4 regions of the Intestinimonas sp. RTP31139st1_F5_RTP31139_211217 genome follow, and region 2 is predicted to be linked to each of the others. Evidence: riboswitches for the same ligand, from Rfam matches in the RefSeq annotation. Region 2 holds a riboswitch; each other region holds the start of a gene.
What was found. Region 2 has a riboswitch for cobalamin ahead of ABUA09_RS05635 (nitrogenase component 1). Riboswitches for the same ligand answer to the same signal wherever they lie in the genome.
Positions count from the first base shown of each region.

Region 1 (4,645 bases), on a different contig from region 2:
TTGGCTCGTGGGAAAGACCGGGGTGATCACGACGGTCTGACCGCCAGAGCCCCAATTTCCCGGCCCCAGTATTTTATCTATTGAACGGCCAAAAAATTGCAAAAAATTTTCCGAGGTCCGAAATATTCGATTGCTAGAGCTGGATGTATTTTTGTTAAAATACAGGGTAGCCCCTACGAGATATTCGTTCCAATCCGCCAGGCCGGTGACCGACACGGTCCATCTAGCCGGTGCAGTGGCCAAGTAAAGCTTCGTATTCGCAAAAGCACCGCCACTCTCCACGAAGAATTCGTTTTTCTGGCCGGGAGTGATGCTGATCGGAGTGGGTGAGCTCGAACCAGAGGGCGTATATTGAAGGCTATTCGTGATCTCACCGGTATAGCCGGTCAGGTCGATGACAAACTTGATTTGCTCGCTTGTAGGCTCCAGGGCCCAGGCGGTGGGGGCGCACAGGGACAGGAGCAGGGTCAGGGCCAGGAACAGGGACAGTAGGCGCCTTTTCATCAATTCCTTCACCTCTCCAGAATATGGGAAAATCCGTCGCCGGGGCGGTCACCCGCCCCGGCGACGGTCCCTAGGATTATTTCACCACGTACAGGTGATTCTTATCGTTGCCGAAGACGAGGTAGCCGTTGTCACAGGCCATGCCGCCCAGGGCGTAGGTGTCGTTGGCGGTCTTCCAGGCGTAACCGCTGGTGGCGGTCAGGTTCCGGCCGCTGGCGGGGTAGCAGAAGCCGCAGCCGGTGCCGGAGTTGGTGTTGAAGTACACATAGCCGTCGCTGTACAGGATGGAGCACTGGACCGGGAAGCCGGTGGCGATGGTGGCCACGCTGCTGTCGGTGGGGGCGCTCCCCTGAGTGAAGGAGGTCACCTGGACGCCGCCGGCGTTGAAGCCGGAGTAGTACCCGGTGTAGATATCGACGGTGGTGGTAGTGCCGCTGGTCGTCTTCACCAGGGTGGGGGTGGAGGTGGAGGTGCCATCCAGGGACACCTTCCACTGAATGGAGAGCGCCTCGTCATTTTCATCAAAGGAGCAGCACCAGAGGTAGCCGCCCTGGCTGGTGAAGTACAGCTTATCGCCGTCCAGCATGACGGTGGAGCGGACGTTGCCCGCGTCGGATGCGCCCTTTGCGGCGGTAGTCAGGTCCAGCACACCGCCAGCAGAGGAAGAGTCAAAATTGGTGCCGGCTTTGCGCCAGTACAGTTTGCCGTTGTCGCTGCCGAAGTAGATATTGGTGCCGTCGGACACGGCCCCGGCCCAGTAGAAGCCGTAGCTCTCAGGGGTGAAGGTCTTATAGGTATAGCTGGTGGTGCTCACGTCCACCTGGTAGTACTTGCCCGCGTTGGAGCCGCCGGGCCAGGTGCCGAAGTAGATGTAACTGCCGTACTTGACGATGGGGGTGTTGATCTGGCCGTCGATGTTGATCAGCACTTCGCTCACGGTGGGCTGGGCCGCATCCAGGTTGGTGAGCGCCAGGATCTTGCTCTTGCTGTTCTGGAGGTATTCGTCGGTGTCGGGATCATAGGTGTAGGCGCTGATCACGCCCACATAGAGGGTGCCGGTGCTGTCGTCCAGATAGGGGGTGGAGAGCTGGAAGCCGCTCTTGGCGTTGAGGGAACCGGGGGTCTGCTGGGCAGTGGTGCGCCAAACCTCTCCGCCGGTGGCGCAGTTCACCTTCACCACCTGGGCGCCGTTGGTGCCGTAGCCGTCAAAGAGCACATAGGCGTAGGTCACGCCGTCCACGGTCTGCATGACGGGCACGTTGTCCACACCGTCCCAGCCGGTGGTGCTGGTGAGGTTGAGCTGCTTGGGATAGCCGGTGGCGATGGATGTGGGCGCACCGCTGACCACGCTGTTGTGGTTGGCGTTCCCGCCGTAGACGGGCCAGGAGCTGGTGGAGGAGGCGAGGGCGCTGGTGGCCAGCATAGCCAGGGTGGCGCCCAGGGCGAGGACTTTTCTCAGGTTCAGTTTCGTTTGCATGTTACCCTTCCTTTCACATACATATATTTTGGGAACGGGATCGCAGTTGATTTGTGGGCATGTCTCCTTTCTCTATTGAATTTGCAAGGTGCACCGGCGCTCCGGCGGCCCCTAGAAAGCCGCGGGCCACGCCCGAAAAATAGAAAACGGCCGCGACGAATGTACTTCCATTCGTCACGGCCGTTTGTTCCCGTAGACAATCTCCGCACCCGCACAACGCGGACGCGGTCTCGAACACTGTAGGTCTACCGGCTTATGCTTCCGGGCCCCGGCACAGGGGCCCACGTCTGCTGCTCCACCTTCTCAGGATTCTCCCAATGGCCGGCTCACGCCGCGAACAACAGCCTCATGCACACACGGATACGGAATAGCTCCGGAGTCTCACCGAAATTCCCTTATCCCTGAGCCTGCCCGGGTCCCAGGCGCAGGGGCACAATGCACATTATAAAATTATAAGGTTATTTCTGGATTTCTGCTGTCTTTTATTATACAAACATAACTATTAAAAGTCAAGGGGGGATGTCCTATTTTTGCAAAAGTCACAAAATGTCGAAAGATGACGGACGGCGTGTGTTTTTGCCGCGGGCATAAAAAAGCCGGAGCAAAGCGAACTTTGCTCCGGCGTGGTGCGCGAGGCGGGAGTCGAACCCGCACGTCCTTGCGAACACTGGCACCTGAAGCCAGCGAGTCTACCAATTCCACCACTCGCGCAAGTGGTTTTGCGCCGTTCAGCGCAAGAAATATACTACCATAGGATGTCCCCGGTGTCAACACTTTTTTCGCTGTTTTTTTGCGTGCGGGAGAAAAAATTGAGTTGACAAACAGGGCCAAACGCAATATAATAATCAGGCAGCTTGTTGAGTTGCTGTGATCTGCGGCTGTGCTGGAACTGGTAGACTGGCAAGCTTGAGGTGCTTGTGTCCGTATGGGCGTGCGGGTTCGACTCCCGCCAGCCGCACCACGTCGGAGCAAAGTGAACTTTGCTCCGACGTTTTTTTGCCTATGGCAAAAAAACGTCATCCGCCCGCTCCCCTCCTCCCCCTTTCCCAATCACGAACGCTGCGCCGGGTTGTGAGCGGAGCGGCGCCATATCGCCGCTCGAACCAACAACAAAACAAGAAGTGAGGCACGACGTTTTGTCGTGCCGTTTCCTTGCGCTCCGGGCCGCAGGATGGGGGGAGTTTGTTTTTACCGGCTTATGGGAAAAATGAATAGCCTGAACGCGGCGCAGCCATACTATGCGGGAACCTGAGACCTGGCTGAAAAGCGCGGGCCCGCTCAAACGCCGGGACGGCTGCGCCCTGGCGGCGGGCATGATTCCAGGATTTCAGAACAGGCCGTTAAAACAAGGAGGCAGAGTAAGAGATGAAGGTCATGATAGATCGGGATGGGTGCATCAGCTGCGGGCTGTGCGCCGGGACCTGCCCGGAGGTTTTTCAGATGGCGGACGACGGACTGGCGGAGGTATACCGCGCGCCGACCGGGGAGAATGAGGAGCAGGTCAGGATGGCGGCCGACGGATGCCCGGTGGCCGTTATCCACATCGAGGACTGAGGGCGGTCAGACACCGGAAGCCGATCACGGCGCCGGAACAGGATATGGACCCGATCCTCCGCCTGCGGGGAAAAAGATAAAAATTTTGTGAAATATAAAACTTTTGCTTGCCCAACGACCGTGGAGCGGATATACTGATATCCGTTGACATAATCGAGAGGGTGAGCGGAGTTTGGCGAGGCGTCTACTGAAAAAGAAACGGCGAAAGGCCTCCGGGGTGCGGCGGCTTGGCCGGGCGCTGTACCGGACCGCCGTGGCTGTCTCCGTCCTCATCGTGGTGTTTTTCTGCGGGTTCAAGGCCCTGGTCCGCCCGCCGGAACAGGCGGCGCCTCCGACCGCCTCAATCCCCTCCCGTGCCCCGGCTTCCGACGATCCGGACACGCCGGAGGATGAAAGCACGGCCACCCCCACACCCGTGCCCCTGGTGCGCAAGGAGGGCTTCTATACCTTTCTGCTGGCCGCCACCGACGTGGGGGGCGGAAACACCGACACCATCATGGTGGCGGCCTACGACACAGCGGAGCAGAAGGTGGGCGTGGTCTCCATCCCCAGAGATACCCTGGTAGACCGCAGCTTTCCGAAGATCAACGCCGTCTATGGCTCCGGCGGGATCGAGGCGCTGAAAGAGACGGTCTCCGATCTCATAGGTATCCCCATCGACCACTATATGACGGTGAACATCAGGGCATTCAAGGCCCTGGTGGATGCGGTGGGGGGCATTGATTTCTACGTCCCCTGCGATATGGATTATGATGATTCCACCCCCGGCCAGGAGCTCTACATCCACTACAAGGAGGGGATGCAGCATCTCAACGGCCAGCAGGCCCTGGAGGTGGTCCGTTTTCGCCACAACAATGACGGCAGCGGCTACACCGATGTGGGCCGGACCCAGACTCAGCAGAAGATGCTTACCGCCATTGCAAAAAAAGTCCTCTCCTGGTCCAGCCTGAGCCTCTTCAATAACTTTGTGGATATTTTCACCCAGAACGTAAAGACAGATCTGTCGGCCACGGATATCGCCTGGTTTGCCACCCAGGCAGTGGGTGTGGACTTCGGCACCGGGGTCTCCACCGGCACCCTGCCCGGCGACGGAGACGCGCGCTATAACGG
Region 1 is NZ_JBCOAQ010000021.1:24,975-29,619, reverse strand. Features, by position in the region: gene ABUA09_RS12340 (S-layer homology domain-containing protein) at 1-504, opposite strand, end outside; gene ABUA09_RS12335 (PQQ-binding-like beta-propeller repeat protein) at 581-1,981, opposite strand; cobalamin riboswitch at 2,203-2,434, opposite strand; tRNA gene ABUA09_RS12330 (tRNA-Leu) at 2,606-2,692, opposite strand; tRNA gene ABUA09_RS12325 (tRNA-Leu) at 2,856-2,942, shown strand; gene ABUA09_RS12320 (ferredoxin) at 3,347-3,535, shown strand; gene ABUA09_RS12315 (LCP family protein) at 3,708-4,645, shown strand, end outside.
Region 1: linked by a shared signal. The riboswitch ahead of ABUA09_RS12335 (PQQ-binding-like beta-propeller repeat protein) and the one ahead of ABUA09_RS05635 (nitrogenase component 1) in region 2 are both predicted to bind cobalamin.

Region 2 (4,645 bases):
GCAGTGTGCAGGCCGACGTCATCTTTACCGGCTCCGCCTTCGGCCTGGCCAATTTCATGGTTGTAGCGGACGCCCCCGCATAATAGAAAGGAAGGGGCGGAACCGTCTGGTTGGGAGGACCTGCCATAAGGAAGCTAACACCCGCCGAGAAGAAGCTGCTTTTCGGCGGGTGTTTCTTTATAACGATCTCACCGACAACTCGGAGTTAGGAGAGATAAAATGGATAGACCGATCACAACGCTGTTTATGCTTATGTCTGTTGATGGAAAAATCAGTACAGGGGCAACAGATGATTTAGATGTAGACAGAGATTTCCCTAAAATTGTGGGCGTTCAAGAAGGACTGCACCAGTATTATGAGATAGAGCAGACAACCGATTTGTGGTCGCTCAATTCTGGCAGAGTACAGAAAAAGATGGGCGTCAACTCGAAGGGAATGCCGAATAAGTCGTCTGTTTCCTTTGTAATCATCGACAACAATCATTTGACCAAACAAGGTATTCGCTATTTTTGCGCCCGCTCAAAAGAATTTGTGCTGGTCACATCCAACGCAGACCATCCGGCATTTCAGGTGAATGAGGACAACCTTCATATCATCTGTCAGAGCAAGCTGTCTTTGCCTGATGCACTTGCAAAACTCAGGTCAGAATATGGCTGTGAGAGAATCACCATACAAAGCGGCGGTACATTAAACGGGCTGTTTCTTCGGGAAAAGCTGTTTGATTATATTGATATTGTTATTGCCCCCATTTTAATTGGCGGCAAGGATACATCCACACTGATTGATGGGAAATCTTTGCTATCAGAAAGTGAATTATCCCAATTGGGTGTGCTGAAATTGCAAGAATGTATGGTCTTGGAAAACTCGTATCTCAGATTGCGTTACCAGGTAATCCACTGACAACTTCCAGTTTGCTGCTCTTTCCTACGAGCACTTTCCCCGAAATTGTCATAGTGGGTTACATACTATAAACAGGGCAAGGCAGACCATTGCGGTCTGCCTTGCCCTTAACTTCTTTATGAAGCCTTACCCTTCCGCCGTTCCTTTTTTACTGTTTTCCTCTTTCCGGCAGCAGGACGCCCACCAGAATACCCAGGAGAGCCGGGATCACCCAGCCCAAGCCAATGGAGGCCAAAGGCACCGCGTCCAAGAGCGGGATCGGGACTCCCAGATCCTTTAGCGCAAAGAGGACGCTGCACACACCGGTAACCGCCACAGGGACCGAATAGGCGCAGCGATGCTCCGCCAGCCGCTTCTGAAAGAAGGAGAGCGCAATGAGCACAATGGCCACCGGGTAGATCGCCCCCAGAACTGGAACGGATATCCGAAGGATAAGGTCCAGCCCGGCATTTGCGATCGCCATGCTTACCACCGCAAACATCGCGGCCCATCCCCGATAAGAGAGTCTGGGCCAGAGCAGGGAAAAATACTCGCCGCAAGAGCTGATGAGCCCCACACAGACATTGAAGCAAGCAATGACAAAAATCGCCGCCAGCAGCAGGCTGCCGGTTTTTCCAAACAGGGCGGGAACAATATTGGTCAGCACCACCGCGCCGTTGGCGGCCCCCGGGAAAGCCCCGCCGGACAGCGCTCCCACGTGGGCCAGCATGGAATAGACGGCCAGAAGCATGGCACCGGCGATCCAGCCGGCCCGGACCGTACTCTTCACCACATCCTCTTCCCGCTCCACTCCCATGGCACGGATATTCAGGGAAATGATGATGCCGAAGACCAGGGCAGCAATGGTGTCCATGGTCTGGTAGCCGTCTAGGAAGCCTTTCGCCACGGGATTTGCGGCATAGGCCGCATCCTGGGGCGGTCCGTAGCCCTCCAGCGGATTTACAAGACAGCCTACGAAGGTGACCACGATCAGCAGGATCAGAATGGGGCACATGACCTTGCCCAGGCGATCCGTCAGCTTCTCCGGACGGAGCGCCACCCACAGGGCAGCGGCGAAAAACACCAGCGAATAGAGCAGTTGAAGCAGCCCGAGGGGGGCGTCCGGCCCCGCAAAGGGAGGGACCGCCATCTCAAAGGAGGTGCTGGCCGTTCTGGGAATGGCCAGACACGGGCCAATGGACAGATAGGCCAAAATGGTGAACACCCGTGAAAAGAGTGGATGTACCCGGTTCCCCAGCGCGGCAAGTCCCCCGGACCGTGCCACCGCCACCACGCCCAGCACCGGCAGTCCCACTGCGCTGAACGCCATTCCCAGCATGGCGGGCCAGGTGAGCGTTCCCGCCTGCGCGCCGACTCCAGGTGGGAAAATCAGGTTCCCCGCGCCAAAAAACATGGAAAAAAGGGTGAATCCAACCAGCGCCTGGCGTTTTCCACTGAGCTTTTTCATCGCGCCCCTCCGTCCGACCGAAATCTCACATCTTTAGGAATTTATTATACCGGAGTATTCTCCCATTGTAAACAGGCCGTTTCGCCTGTCCGTGAGATTCTATGAAAAAACTCTTGTGCTTTCGATCAGAAAGTAGTATATTGTCATATGTACAAGTTCCGGTTTTTACCGGTGAAAATGGAAGCGGGTGAGAATCCCGCGCGGTCCCGCCGCTGTATGCGCATCAGGCCCCTCCATTGTTGCCACTGAGAATGTTCACATTCTTGGGAAGGCGGAGGTTTCGCCGCGTAAGCCAGAAGACATGCTTGTATATCTCTTGTCTGCTTGCGTGGAAACGAGCCTGGACAGAGTTTCAGTATGGAGCCGTTTTGCTCTCATACTGGTTTTTTGCGACGAATTCGGGTCGCATAGCCGTAATGGCTATGCGACCCTTTTTATTTTTTCAGAGGTGATTCTGCATGCACCAGCCCTTCTTTGACGATCTTCGCACCCTGATGTATCCCTCCGCCCTGCTTCATACCTTCGGGGTCAACGGGAAGGTCTCCGGCAGTGTGGGGGCGGCCGGAGAGATAGGCGGCGGTGTGGTCGTCATACTCCACGGCCCAAGGGGCTGCGGCTTTCACTACCGGCACTCCGCCAGGCGCCGGCACCAGCCCTTTTACCCTCTGCTGTGCTCCGACCTCACGGAGCGCGAGATCATATGCGGTGGAGCGGACGCGCTGCGCCGCACCGTCTCGGAAGCTTGGGATCGCTACCGTCCCGCCCTCATTCTGATCGTCCCCACCCCTGTGAGCGATATCTTGAACGAGGACATCCGCGCTGTAGCGGAGGCGTCCCGCACCCAGGGGATTCGGGTGGCTGCCGTCCAGTCGGAGCTCTTCTCTCACCGGGACAAAAACTATTCCCGCACGCGGGTGCGGGAGTTGGCCCGTCAGAAAATCACCGGAGACAACCGTCTGGAACTGGAGCTTAAGGGGTGCGGCTTTACGGAGGCGCTCTGGGCCCTGGTGGAGCAAGTGATGGAGCCCCAGCCCCCCCTTCCCCGCAGCGTGAATATTGAGACGGTGGGCTGGGGGAGCGAGGGCACCCTGGTTCTGAAGGAAATCGGTTCTTTTCTGGGCCAGTGCGGCATCACCGTCCACTGCTGGATCCCCAGCGCGCCGCTGGAACTTCTGATAACGGCGCCGGCCGCCCGGCTCAACCTGGTCAAACGAGTCCGCTGGGCCCGGAGGATGAAGGAAAGGTTCGGCACCGACTATCTCCATCTCGGCGGCGCCGGACGCTATACGGGCCTGGAGGGTATCGCCCTCTTTTACCGTGATATCGGGGAAAAGCTGGGCCTTCTAGACGAGATGGAGCCCCTTATCGCCGCAGAAACGGAGAAGGCGCTGGCCCAGACCGAAACGGCCCGCCGCACACTGGCGGACTACCGCTGCGCTCTGGTGTGCCGCGGGCTACAGACCGCTCCGCTTCGCCTCAAGCTGTATGCCAGCCTGGGGCTGCCGATCAGCCACATCTGTCTGATCCTGACCCCCGAGATGCGCCGCGAGATGGCCCTGACTCCAGAGCTGGAGGCGCAGCTGATGGACCGGATTCAGGACGCCGCGGGGCTTTATGCCGGCGGCAGCCCCATCCTGCTAAATCCCGGCGAGGCGGAACTGCGTGAGGTCTTTGCCGTTGTGGACGCGGTGGTGGGCACGGGGGACGTTACCCTGGAAGGGCTGGGCGCGCCCCTGATCCCCGCTATGAGCGAGACCGTCTCCCTCTCTTTTGAGTCCTATGTCCGGAACGTATTCCGCCTCTGTGACCGGCTGTCCGCCCGCACCGCACGGGACGAACTCATTCTGAACCGGATGCCCTTTCAGACCCGCTATTACCCCCTGTATGACGGCTCTGAAAGTCTGTGGGCCAAAGAGATGTGGGAGCGCATGTGGCTCTATCGAAAGGAAGATGTGCAATGAAAACGGCGGACGGCTGCAAACTCTTTGGCGCGCATCAGGCCCTTACCGGTATCCAGGGCGGCGTGGTCCTGCTCCACTCGGTGGTGGGGTGTAATTTTGGCTCTATGGCTTTCCATGCGGCCTGTGATATGGCGGACATCCGCCAGACCTGCACGGTCATCAGCGACAGCGATGTGATCTTCGGCGGGGAGGAGTCGCTGTCCCGCGCCCTGCGTCACGCGGAGGAGCTCTGCTCCCCTGAGGTGATCTTCCTGGTGACCGGCTGCGTCAGTGATATCATTCAGGACGATGTCCATTCGGCGGCAAAGGCCTTTCAGGGGCGGGCCAGAGTGGTGAC
Region 2 is NZ_JBCOAQ010000005.1:25,437-30,081, forward strand. Features, by position in the region: gene ABUA09_RS05620 (hypothetical protein) at 1-83, shown strand, start outside; gene ABUA09_RS05625 (dihydrofolate reductase family protein) at 220-900, shown strand; gene brnQ (branched-chain amino acid transport system II carrier protein) at 1,049-2,347, opposite strand; cobalamin riboswitch at 2,484-2,670, shown strand; gene ABUA09_RS05635 (nitrogenase component 1) at 2,806-4,308, shown strand; gene ABUA09_RS05640 (nitrogenase component 1) at 4,305-4,645, shown strand, end outside.

Region 3 (4,645 bases), on a different contig from region 2:
GCTTCATATTTGTTTCCTCCTCATCGTAACGACCCGGGCTCTGTTTGAAAACCGGGGAAGGGTCATACGGACGGTGGTTTTCCCCCGCCCAAGCATGTCGTTTTCGATCGACACCCTGTCGAACCTGAACATAGAGCTCTCCCTGGCCAGCAGACCGCTCACTGCTCCGGACTGGCCCCGGGCAGTGCGGTGAAAAGCTCCGCGATTTTCAAAAGAGGCATCCGCTTCTCCTCCGCCACCCTCCGCAGAAAGTCCAGCGCATCCCCCGCATTGAGCTTCTCCCGCTCCATGACGGCACATTTGGCCCGCTCCAGCGTCCGGTGCTCACTGATCTGCCGTTCGACTTCGGCACAGTCCTGCCGGATGCGCTCCATGGCTCTGTTCCGCGCCAGAGCTGCGGCCAACCCCGGCAGTAGCTGTTTTTCCGTCACCGGCTTTACCAGATAACCTCCCGCTCCCAGATCTCTGGCTGCGGACACCAGCCTTTCGTCCGACCGCCCTGTCACAAAGAAGACCAGCTCCGCCAAATGCTCCTTTCGCAGGTAGGCGGCCGCCGAAAGGCCATCCAGATAGCGCAGGGGGATATCCAGAAAGACCGTCTCCGGCCGAAGCGCCTCACAGAGCTGGACCAGCTCCACGCCGTCGTTGGCTTCTCCGGCGACCGTATATCCGCCCCGCTCCAAAATCCCCCGCAGTCTCCCGCGGTCCTCCGCGCTGCTGTCTGCCAGGACAACATAGTTTCCCTTTGCCTGCATATTCCACCACACATCCCCCAAGGGGCCTTTCAACAACAAAAAAAGCGCACTCAAACACCGGACGGGTGCTCAAGACGCTTCCGCACATCTCGCATAACAGGCAGATCCGCTCTTTCGCGTGACCCGCTTGACGTTATTTGAATTATACACAAACCTTGGGCTCTTGTCAATGTTTCTTAGGCCTTTTGCCGGGAATTTTCCCAGTGGAAGAGGGACGCACCCGCGTGCGCCCCTCCCCCAACGGACTTTCTTTTCTAAAGAACGCCCAGAGCCCGGCTTTGGATCTCCAACCGCTTGTCCCGCTCCGCACGGTTCGCCGCAGAGAGCTCATGTACCAGCCATTCCGGAGCGATCCTTTCCACCAGCGCCCGTACGGCGGGGGTGGTCCATGGGCGATGGGTATCGATGCTCAGGATATGCTGATAACTCTGGCAGAACTGCTCCGCATAGTCCACCGGCCAGGGGTCCGGCAGGCTGCCTGTGTGGGCCTTTACATAGGCGCCGCTGAGGCTCTGGTGGAGGTGGATTCCCCGGACCATGCTCCCCAGCCCGCCGTGCTCCTCCAGCATTCGGCTGACCCAGTCCGCCCCTTCCTCCTGTGTCCTGAGCTCCAGGTTCGCATTCATCAAATGGCCGGTATCCAGCATAATGCCCTTATTCTCATACTGAATGCCATCCAGCAGGCGCCTGGTAAGCGCCGGCATTGTGAAGGTGAAGCCCGGCCACCACTGGTTCTCCACTAGGAAGGCCAGTGTAAGATTTCGGCCCGAAAGCAGCGTGTTGATGACCTCCAGCGCCGCGTCGACGACCTCCTGATGGTTGTGCTCCCAACGATAGGTATAGCCCTCCTCCACGGACACATCCGAGACGTGGAAGACCACATACTCGGCCCCCCACTGCACCGCACGGTCGAGATCCTCGGAATAGAGCTTCAACAGGGTGTCCGGCCCCTCCGGTCCGCCGTAAAAGGAGGTCCATGCGGTCGCGCTCCCAAACTTGCGGGTCAGCGCCCTCCGGTCCGCCCGCCAGAAATCCAGCCAGTCCGGGAAGAAGGTCAGATGGTATCCCACATGGAGATGCTCCGGGATGTTCTCCGGCAGGTCTTCCCCGCCCCAGATCACCTCCAGCCCGTCGCAATCAAAGTGTCGGCAAGCTGCCTCCAAGCTCCTGGTCGATGGATACTCCGCCAGCGTTCCAGCGGTCATCGGCATACTGATCAACTTTTTCAACCAAACGCCTCCTTTCTCTCACATGAACTGAAAAAAAGCCGTGGGACACCCCCTACGTCGGAGCGCCCCACGGTCTTCCCACAGGTGGATATTCCTGGTATGGGCGGGCCCCGCAGTGGCAGCTACGGGCCCGCGTCCTTCTTCGGATCGCCATACCAGTCCAAAGGGAGGTGAAGAAGCCACCTGACACGTCACATAAGGAGTGAGCGCCGACAACAAAAAAGCCGTATCCTCTAACAAGGATACAGCAATAGCCCTGTGGAAGTGACACAGGGGCTGCACCCTCCTAAGCGCGAGGAGGTTTCTCGTGCGCCATACACAGGCAGGTATTCTGACTTAGGTGTCAAACGCGCTCCCCGCCTTCCCAGAGTTCTCACTCCAGTGACATCTTGGGGGTCCGCTTCACCAATACAGCAACGGCTTTGTGCGGGATTCTCACCCGACTTCCCTTTTGAGCAAATGGGATCAGCACCTGCGTACCACTTATGATTCAGTTGTCAGCTTGGCTGATTTTATTATAATCTCCTCTTCAACCCCTGTCAAGGGGAAAAGGAAAAATCTGAAAGACAATATCCCCCCGCCGCCCAATGGGCGGCGGGGGGATGGGAAGGAGGTCCCGCTTCCTTACTGCCAGTCGGCAGGGAACACGGTATAGGCGTATTTGGCGTGATCGGGGGTGCTGAAATGGATATGGCTACCCTTGGGGATGTAGATGACGTCTCCGGCATCTCCGCCTACCACACGCCCGTCGATCTTGATCTCCAGACGGCCTTCCAGCACGATGTCCCACTCGTCATAGGTCAGGGTCCACTCGAAGTCGGCTCCGTCGGTGAGCTCCATGATGCCGCAACCCATGCGGGGCGCCTCTTCCAGAGTGGCCACATCCTTGAGCTTGACGTCGTTCCGCCCCTCAAAGGGCTCCAGCTTCACGGTGGAGGTCTTGACGCTGAGTACGCCGCTGGGATCCACGTGCTTCTCAAAGCCACAGCCGCAGGAGGACGCGGCGGCCGTCTCCGAGAGGACCTTTTCCACGATGCTGCGGATGAGTTCTTCACTTACATTCATAGCGATTCCTTACCTTTCCAGGCGGTCTTGTTGTCAGAACTTTACGTTCTCGATCTTAGCCAGCAGTTTGGGGGCCAGAATATTGGCCACGATAATGGCGGTAACACCAGCCACCAGCTTGCCCACGATCACAGGGAAGATCATGTCGGGGTTGTTGCCGGCGGTAAAGCCCAGGTGATCGCCGAACACAAAGGCGGCAGACACGGCGAAGGCCACGTTCAGCAGCTTGCCCTTCGGGTTCATCTCGCCCATGATGTTGAACATGGCGATGTTGTTGGCCAGGTTGGCCACCATGCCGGCAGAGCCCTGCTCGTTCATGCCCAGAGCGGCACCGATCTTCTCCAGGGGCTTGCCGAAGGTACGGGTGATCCACTCCACCATGGGGAACGCGCCGATGAGGACGATGGCGATCTGACCGCAGGTCAGCAGGCCGCTGTCCAGGCCACGGGAGCCGTCGGCGGGGTTCTCCACCATGATGTGGAACACAGGGAACATGATACCGGTGATTTGCTCGAACACCGCGATGGCGGTGAGGGCGGTGATCACGATGGTAACGCCGGTGCCGAACTTGTTAAAGCCGTTGATCATGGGGCCGGGGGCGAACCACAGGCCGAGGACGATCAGGGCCGCGATGATGATTACGGGGATCAGGTTCTGGATGATGGTGATGAAGTTGAGGTGATACTCTGGGGCCAGGGTATTCATCATCAGGCCGCCGACAATACAGCCGATGGGCACGGTGATGAGACCGGCCAGGACGCCGGCACCCAGATAGCCACGGTCTTCCTTCTTGATGATGCCCAGAGCCACGGGGATGGTAAACACGATGGTGGGGCCCATCATGGTGCCCAGAATCAGGCCGGCAAAGTTTCCAATGGCTACGTCGCCCTCGGCCAGCTGCATGGCCAGAGGATAACCGCCCATGTCACAGGCCAGCAGGGTGGTGGCGAACATGGCGGGGCTGGCTCCGAAGATGCCGTAAATGGGCTTCAGGATGGGGCCCAGCAGCATAGACAGCACCGGGGCGGCCGCCACAACGCCGGCCATGGACATGGCCAGAGGGCCCATGGCGTTGAAGCCTTCCTCAAACTTTTCGCCGTAACCCAGCTTGTTGCCGCAGATCTTATCGATGGCGCCCACGAGCATGAAGATCATCATGATCATCATGATCACGGAGTTGATGGAAATACCGGAGATCCATGCGGAAATACTCTCGGTAAAGACACTGGGGTCGGCAGCAGCAATCAGTTCACTAAAATCCATATTATGCTCCTTCTCCTTCTCTTGATGAATCGGTTTCGGAGGGCTGCCCCTCCGTTTTGCTTACAGCAGGGACTGGAACAGCTTAGGCGACGGCCTGGGGATGACCGTGGTGCCCACCAGGAGCTCCGCCTCCCGCTCCGCCGCGGCCACAGCCGCCCGGACCGCACCCACATCACCGGTCAGGGTCACATAGCCCTTGCCGCCGATGGCGTAGCCGATGCGGACCTCAATGAGGGTGATATTGGCCGCCTTGGCAGCCACATCGGCGGCCGTAATGGCGGAGGCCACAGAGTAAAACTCCAGAACGCCCACGGCGCCCGGCTTTTCTACCTG
Region 3 is NZ_JBCOAQ010000051.1:7,504-12,148, reverse strand. Features, by position in the region: gene ABUA09_RS16895 (ANTAR domain-containing response regulator) at 159-755, opposite strand; gene ABUA09_RS16890 (apurinic/apyrimidinic endonuclease family protein) at 1,010-1,984, opposite strand; cobalamin riboswitch at 2,289-2,475, opposite strand; gene ABUA09_RS16885 (EutQ-related cupin domain-containing protein) at 2,609-3,049, opposite strand; gene ABUA09_RS16880 (ethanolamine utilization protein EutH) at 3,083-4,312, opposite strand; gene ABUA09_RS16875 (BMC domain-containing protein) at 4,373-4,645, opposite strand, start outside.
Region 3: linked by a shared signal. The riboswitch ahead of ABUA09_RS16890 (apurinic/apyrimidinic endonuclease family protein) and the one ahead of ABUA09_RS05635 (nitrogenase component 1) in region 2 are both predicted to bind cobalamin.

Region 4 (4,645 bases), on a different contig from region 2:
TCAGGGCCTGCTGCGCAATCTCCTGGGCTCGACGACGGGAGAGAACCAGAACGGGTTGACTGTCCGGACCGGAAACAGAAACGATCGTAAAGCAGACCGGCTTGCCCACGCGGGACAAGATGGCGATCTCCTTGGTGGTTCCTTCCGCCACGCCCAAAGCGGTGTCCTCTCGGGGAATACGGCCCGTAAAAGGGCCTACGGCAACGGTCAAATCGTGGTCCGTGCTGCAGGAGAGGGCGCGGCCCTCTAAAATCATGCCCCGGTCCCGGGCGGAGCGAAGCGCGGACACTGTGGCGCAGGCGGCCAGATTGTCCGGAGCGGTCAAGCGTCTGCCCTCGGGGAGAAAATGACTGATCATCCCGATCATTCCTTTCCGATACTCCGTTTTTTTGCTGATAAGCCACTATATGCGGGGGGACACCCGGAATTGACAGGGAGACCCGGGGAACCTATAATAATACCATCCGTTGTGGCGGCCCCGGAAGAGGATGTCTTTGTCCGTAGGGGTGAGCGCTTTGTCATTTTGCGGCAAAAGGGGAATCTTTTCAGGAGGCGATAAGCATGGATGTCCGACTGGGCGATGTGTTAGAGATGAAAAAGGCGCATCCCTGTGGAAGCAGACACTGGTTGGTGCTGCGGGTGGGGATGGATTTTCGCCTCCGCTGCCAGGGGTGCGGGCATGAGGTCATGCTTCCGCGCAGCAAGGCGGAGAAGAATATCAAAAAAATCCTGCACAGTGAGGGGAACGAAGCATGAAAGAGTATTGGAGCAGGCGAATCCGGGATGCGGTGCCCTATGTGCCGGGTGAGCAGCCCAGGGGCAGGACGTTTATCAAACTGAACACCAACGAAAACCCCTATCCCCCTTCGCCCAAAGTAGTGGAAGCCGTAAAGTCGGCGGCGGGGGAGGGGCTTCGGCTCTATCCGGATCCGGAATGTGCCGGGCTGCGTGCAGCCGCCGCCAAGCTCCATGGGGTAACACCGGAACAGGTTTTCCCGGGAAATGGTTCCGATGAGGTCCTGGCTTTTTGCTTTCAGGCTTTCTTTGATCCGGAGCGTCCGATTCTTTTTGCGGATATCACCTACACGTTTTATGCTGTTTATACCGACTATTTTGGGCTCAAAGCCTGGCAGATCCCGCTGGATGAGGATTTTTCTCTTCCGGTGGAGCGGTTCTGCAAGGCTGAAAACTGCGGCGGCGTGGTCATCGCCAATCCCAACGCTCCTACAGGCCGGTCGGTGGACCTGGAGGATATCCGGCGGGTGCTGGAGGAGCATCGGGATGTGGTTGTGCTGGTGGACGAGGCCTATGTGGACTTCGGCGGCGTATCGGCCGACACATTGCTGAAGGAGTATGACAACCTGGTGGTCGTGCGCACGCTCTCCAAAAGCCGCGCGTTGGCCGGACTGCGGGTGGGCTATGCGCTGGGCAGTCCGAATCTGATCTCCGGGCTCTGTTGTGTGCGGGACTCCATCAACTCCTATACAGTGGACCGTCTGGCGCAGGCGGGAGCCGTGGCGGCGCTGGAGGATGGGCCCTACTTTGAGGAGATGAGAGAACGCGTAATCCGCACCCGGGAGCGGACGGAGGAGCGGCTGCGTGCAATGGGGTTTGCTGTCCTGGAGTCCAAGGCAAACTTCCTGTTTGTCAGCCATCCGAAACGCACCGGAAAGGCGCTGTTGGACGGGCTGCGGGAGCAGGGGATTCTGGTGCGCTGGTTTGACCGGCCCCGTATCGGCAACTATCTGCGCATCAGTGTCGGGACGGACGATGAGATGGACGCCCTCCGTGCAGCCCTCAAGGCGCTGACGGAGGGCTGAATATGCGCTATGAAGGTGATATCTACCGTCCGCCCGGAGAGTGGAAGAGCTATCTCCTGCAGACCACGGTGGGGTGTTCTCACAACACCTGTACGTTTTGCCGGATGTATCGGGGGAAACGGTTCCATATCCGCCCTTTGCCGGATATCCTGGAGGATATCCGCATGGCAAAAGCCTGCTATGGGGACCTTCGTCGGGTGTTCCTCTGTGACGGAGATGCGATCATCATGAAAACGGAGGAACTGCTTTCGATTCTGGACGCCCTTTATGACGCCTTCCCATCCCTGGAGAAGGTGACCACGTATGCTGGGCCGCTGAGCACGCTTTCCAAAACACCGGAAGAACTGAAAACCCTGCGGAAGGCCGGGCTGACCCGTGCCTATCTGGGAGTGGAGAGCGGAAGCGACGCGCTTCTGCACGCGGTCAAAAAGGGGGCGGACGCGCGGCAGATGCTGGAGGCGGGAATCCGTCTCAGGGAGGCGGGCTTTGACCTCTGGGTCATGGTGATCCTGGGTCTGGCCGGCCCTGGTGAGGCTGGGCGGCGGCATATTCTGGATACTGCGGCCATGATCAATGAGATGCGCCCCAGGCATCTCTCGGCGCTGACGCTGACGCTGTATCCGGGCACAGATCTCTATCAGGAATGGAGAGCGGGAAGATTTCAGGCGGCCACGGCGCGGGATACCCTGCGGGAGGCACGATTGCTCATTGAAAAGCTGGAGGTGGACCCGCTCCACTTCACCTGCGACCATGCCTCCAATTACGTGCCTCTGAAGGGAAGCCTGCCCGAAGACCGTGCATACTTTCTATCCCGTCTGGACCAAGCGCTGGAGAGCGGTACTGGGATGCGGCCGGAGTGGAGCCGGGGACTCTGATGGAGGGACGGAAAAATGGGAGGGACAGGTGGAGAAGAATGCCTTTACTTCCTGCGGGTTACTTGTTATAATAGATAGGAAAACAAAATACGGAGTATCGCATTGGTGCAGCGACGCAGCTGCTGAAAAGGGAAGTCCGGTGAAAGACCGGCGCAGTCTTACCTCTACTGTAAGCGTGGACGACGGCGTACAAAAGCCCATTGGTAATGATCGATTGCCGAGAAGGGACGCCCGAGGGAGAAGCGCAAGCCAGGAGACCTGCCGTGCGGAATACACAAGCATGACTCTTAGGTGGAGAGCGGCAGTGCCATGCCCGTTTTCATGGTCCCTCTCCGCCCGGAGAGGGACCATTTTTTGTCGGGAGGCGGCGTATGGGCACCTTTGAACACTATATCTCCGTTGGCCGCGGCCGTCTCCGCTGCGGGTATACGACCGGTACCTGTGCCGCCGCTGCGGCACGGGGGGCGGCGGAGCTTCTGCTCACAGGGGAGATGCCCGCTCTGGTCCGGGTGGAGACGCCCGCCGGCATCCCTGTGGAAGCCGAGCTCTTAGAGCCGGCGTCGGGATGCGGATGGGCCTCCTGTGCGGTCCGGAAGGACGGGGGAGATGACCCGGACGCCACCCATGGCACCTTGATTTTTGCCAAGGTGGAAAAGACGAAAGCCCGCGAAGTCACCATCGAAGGCGGGGTGGGCGTAGGGCGGGTCACCCGGCCCGGACTGGACCAGCCGGTAGGCGAGGCGGCCATCAATCATGTGCCCCGGGAAATGATCCTTCGCCAGATGGAGGAAGTACGCCGGAAGGCGGGGTACTCCGAGGGGCTCCGGGTGGAGATCTCCGTTCCGGCAGGGGAGGAATTGGCAAAAAGGACCTTTAATCCCCGGCTGGGGATCACAGGGGGCATTTCTATCCTGGGGACCTCCGGCATTGTGCGGCCTATGAGTGAAGCCGCACTTATAGATTCCCTGCGTCTGGAGCTGGACATGCAGGCTGCGGCGGGGGCGGGAGACATCGTGGTGACTCCTGGTAATTACGGCGAACATTTTTCAAGGGAAGTTCTCCACCTGTCGCTGGACCACTGGGCCACCTGCTCCAACTATATTGGAGAGGCCATTGATCACGCAGCAGGGTTGGGATTTCGCAGCTTTCTGCTGGTGGGCCATCTGGGCAAGCTGTGCAAGGCTGCGGCGGGAAACATGAATACGCACTCCAGGGTATCCGATGCCCGGCGGGAGACCCTGGCGGCGCATACGGCCCTGTGCAGTGGGGACCGTACTGTTGTGGAGGCGGTGTTTCTGGCCATCACCACAGACGAAGCAGTTGATATTCTGGACCGCGCCGGACTGCGGGAGCCTGTAATGGCATCCCTGGCCGGTGCACTGGACCAGAGGCTCAAGGCACGGGCGGGAGAGGATATGGACATCGAGGCCATTTTTTTCTCCAACAAGCATGGGATACTGGGCCGGACGCCGGGAGCGGAGCGGCTGGCCGCGCTCCACGCCCCGGACTGAGACCATTTCAAACGGAAAGGAAGAGGAAACTATGATCCACTTTATTGGCGCGGGCCCCGGAGCCGCGGACCTCATCACTGTCCGCGGCGCACGGCTTCTGCGGGAAGCGGATGTGATCATCTATGCCGGCTCTCTGGTAAATCCGGCGCTTCTGGAGAACAAGAAGGAGGACTGTGCCGTCTATGACAGTGCCTCCATGACCCTGGAGGATGTGATAGATGTGATGAAGGCCACGGAGGCATCCGGAGGCACCACCGTTCGGCTCCACACCGGAGACCCCTCTCTTTATGGGGCCATCCGGGAGCAGATGGACCGCTTGGACGAGCTGGAGATCGCCTATGACGTAACACCGGGCGTATCCTCTTTTTCCGGTGCGGCGGCCGCGCTGGAGGCGGAATATACCCTTCCGGAGGTGTCGCAAAGCGTCATTATCACACGG
Region 4 is NZ_JBCOAQ010000001.1:48,915-53,559, forward strand. Features, by position in the region: gene ABUA09_RS00220 (S1 RNA-binding domain-containing protein) at 1-358, opposite strand, end outside; gene ABUA09_RS00225 (DUF951 domain-containing protein) at 562-756, shown strand; gene hisC (histidinol-phosphate transaminase) at 753-1,820, shown strand; gene ABUA09_RS00235 (B12-binding domain-containing radical SAM protein) at 1,823-2,695, shown strand; cobalamin riboswitch at 2,781-2,975, shown strand; gene cbiD (cobalt-precorrin-5B (C(1))-methyltransferase CbiD) at 3,067-4,206, shown strand; gene cobM (precorrin-4 C(11)-methyltransferase) at 4,238-4,645, shown strand, end outside.
Region 4: linked by a shared signal. The riboswitch ahead of cbiD (cobalt-precorrin-5B (C(1))-methyltransferase CbiD) and the one ahead of ABUA09_RS05635 (nitrogenase component 1) in region 2 are both predicted to bind cobalamin.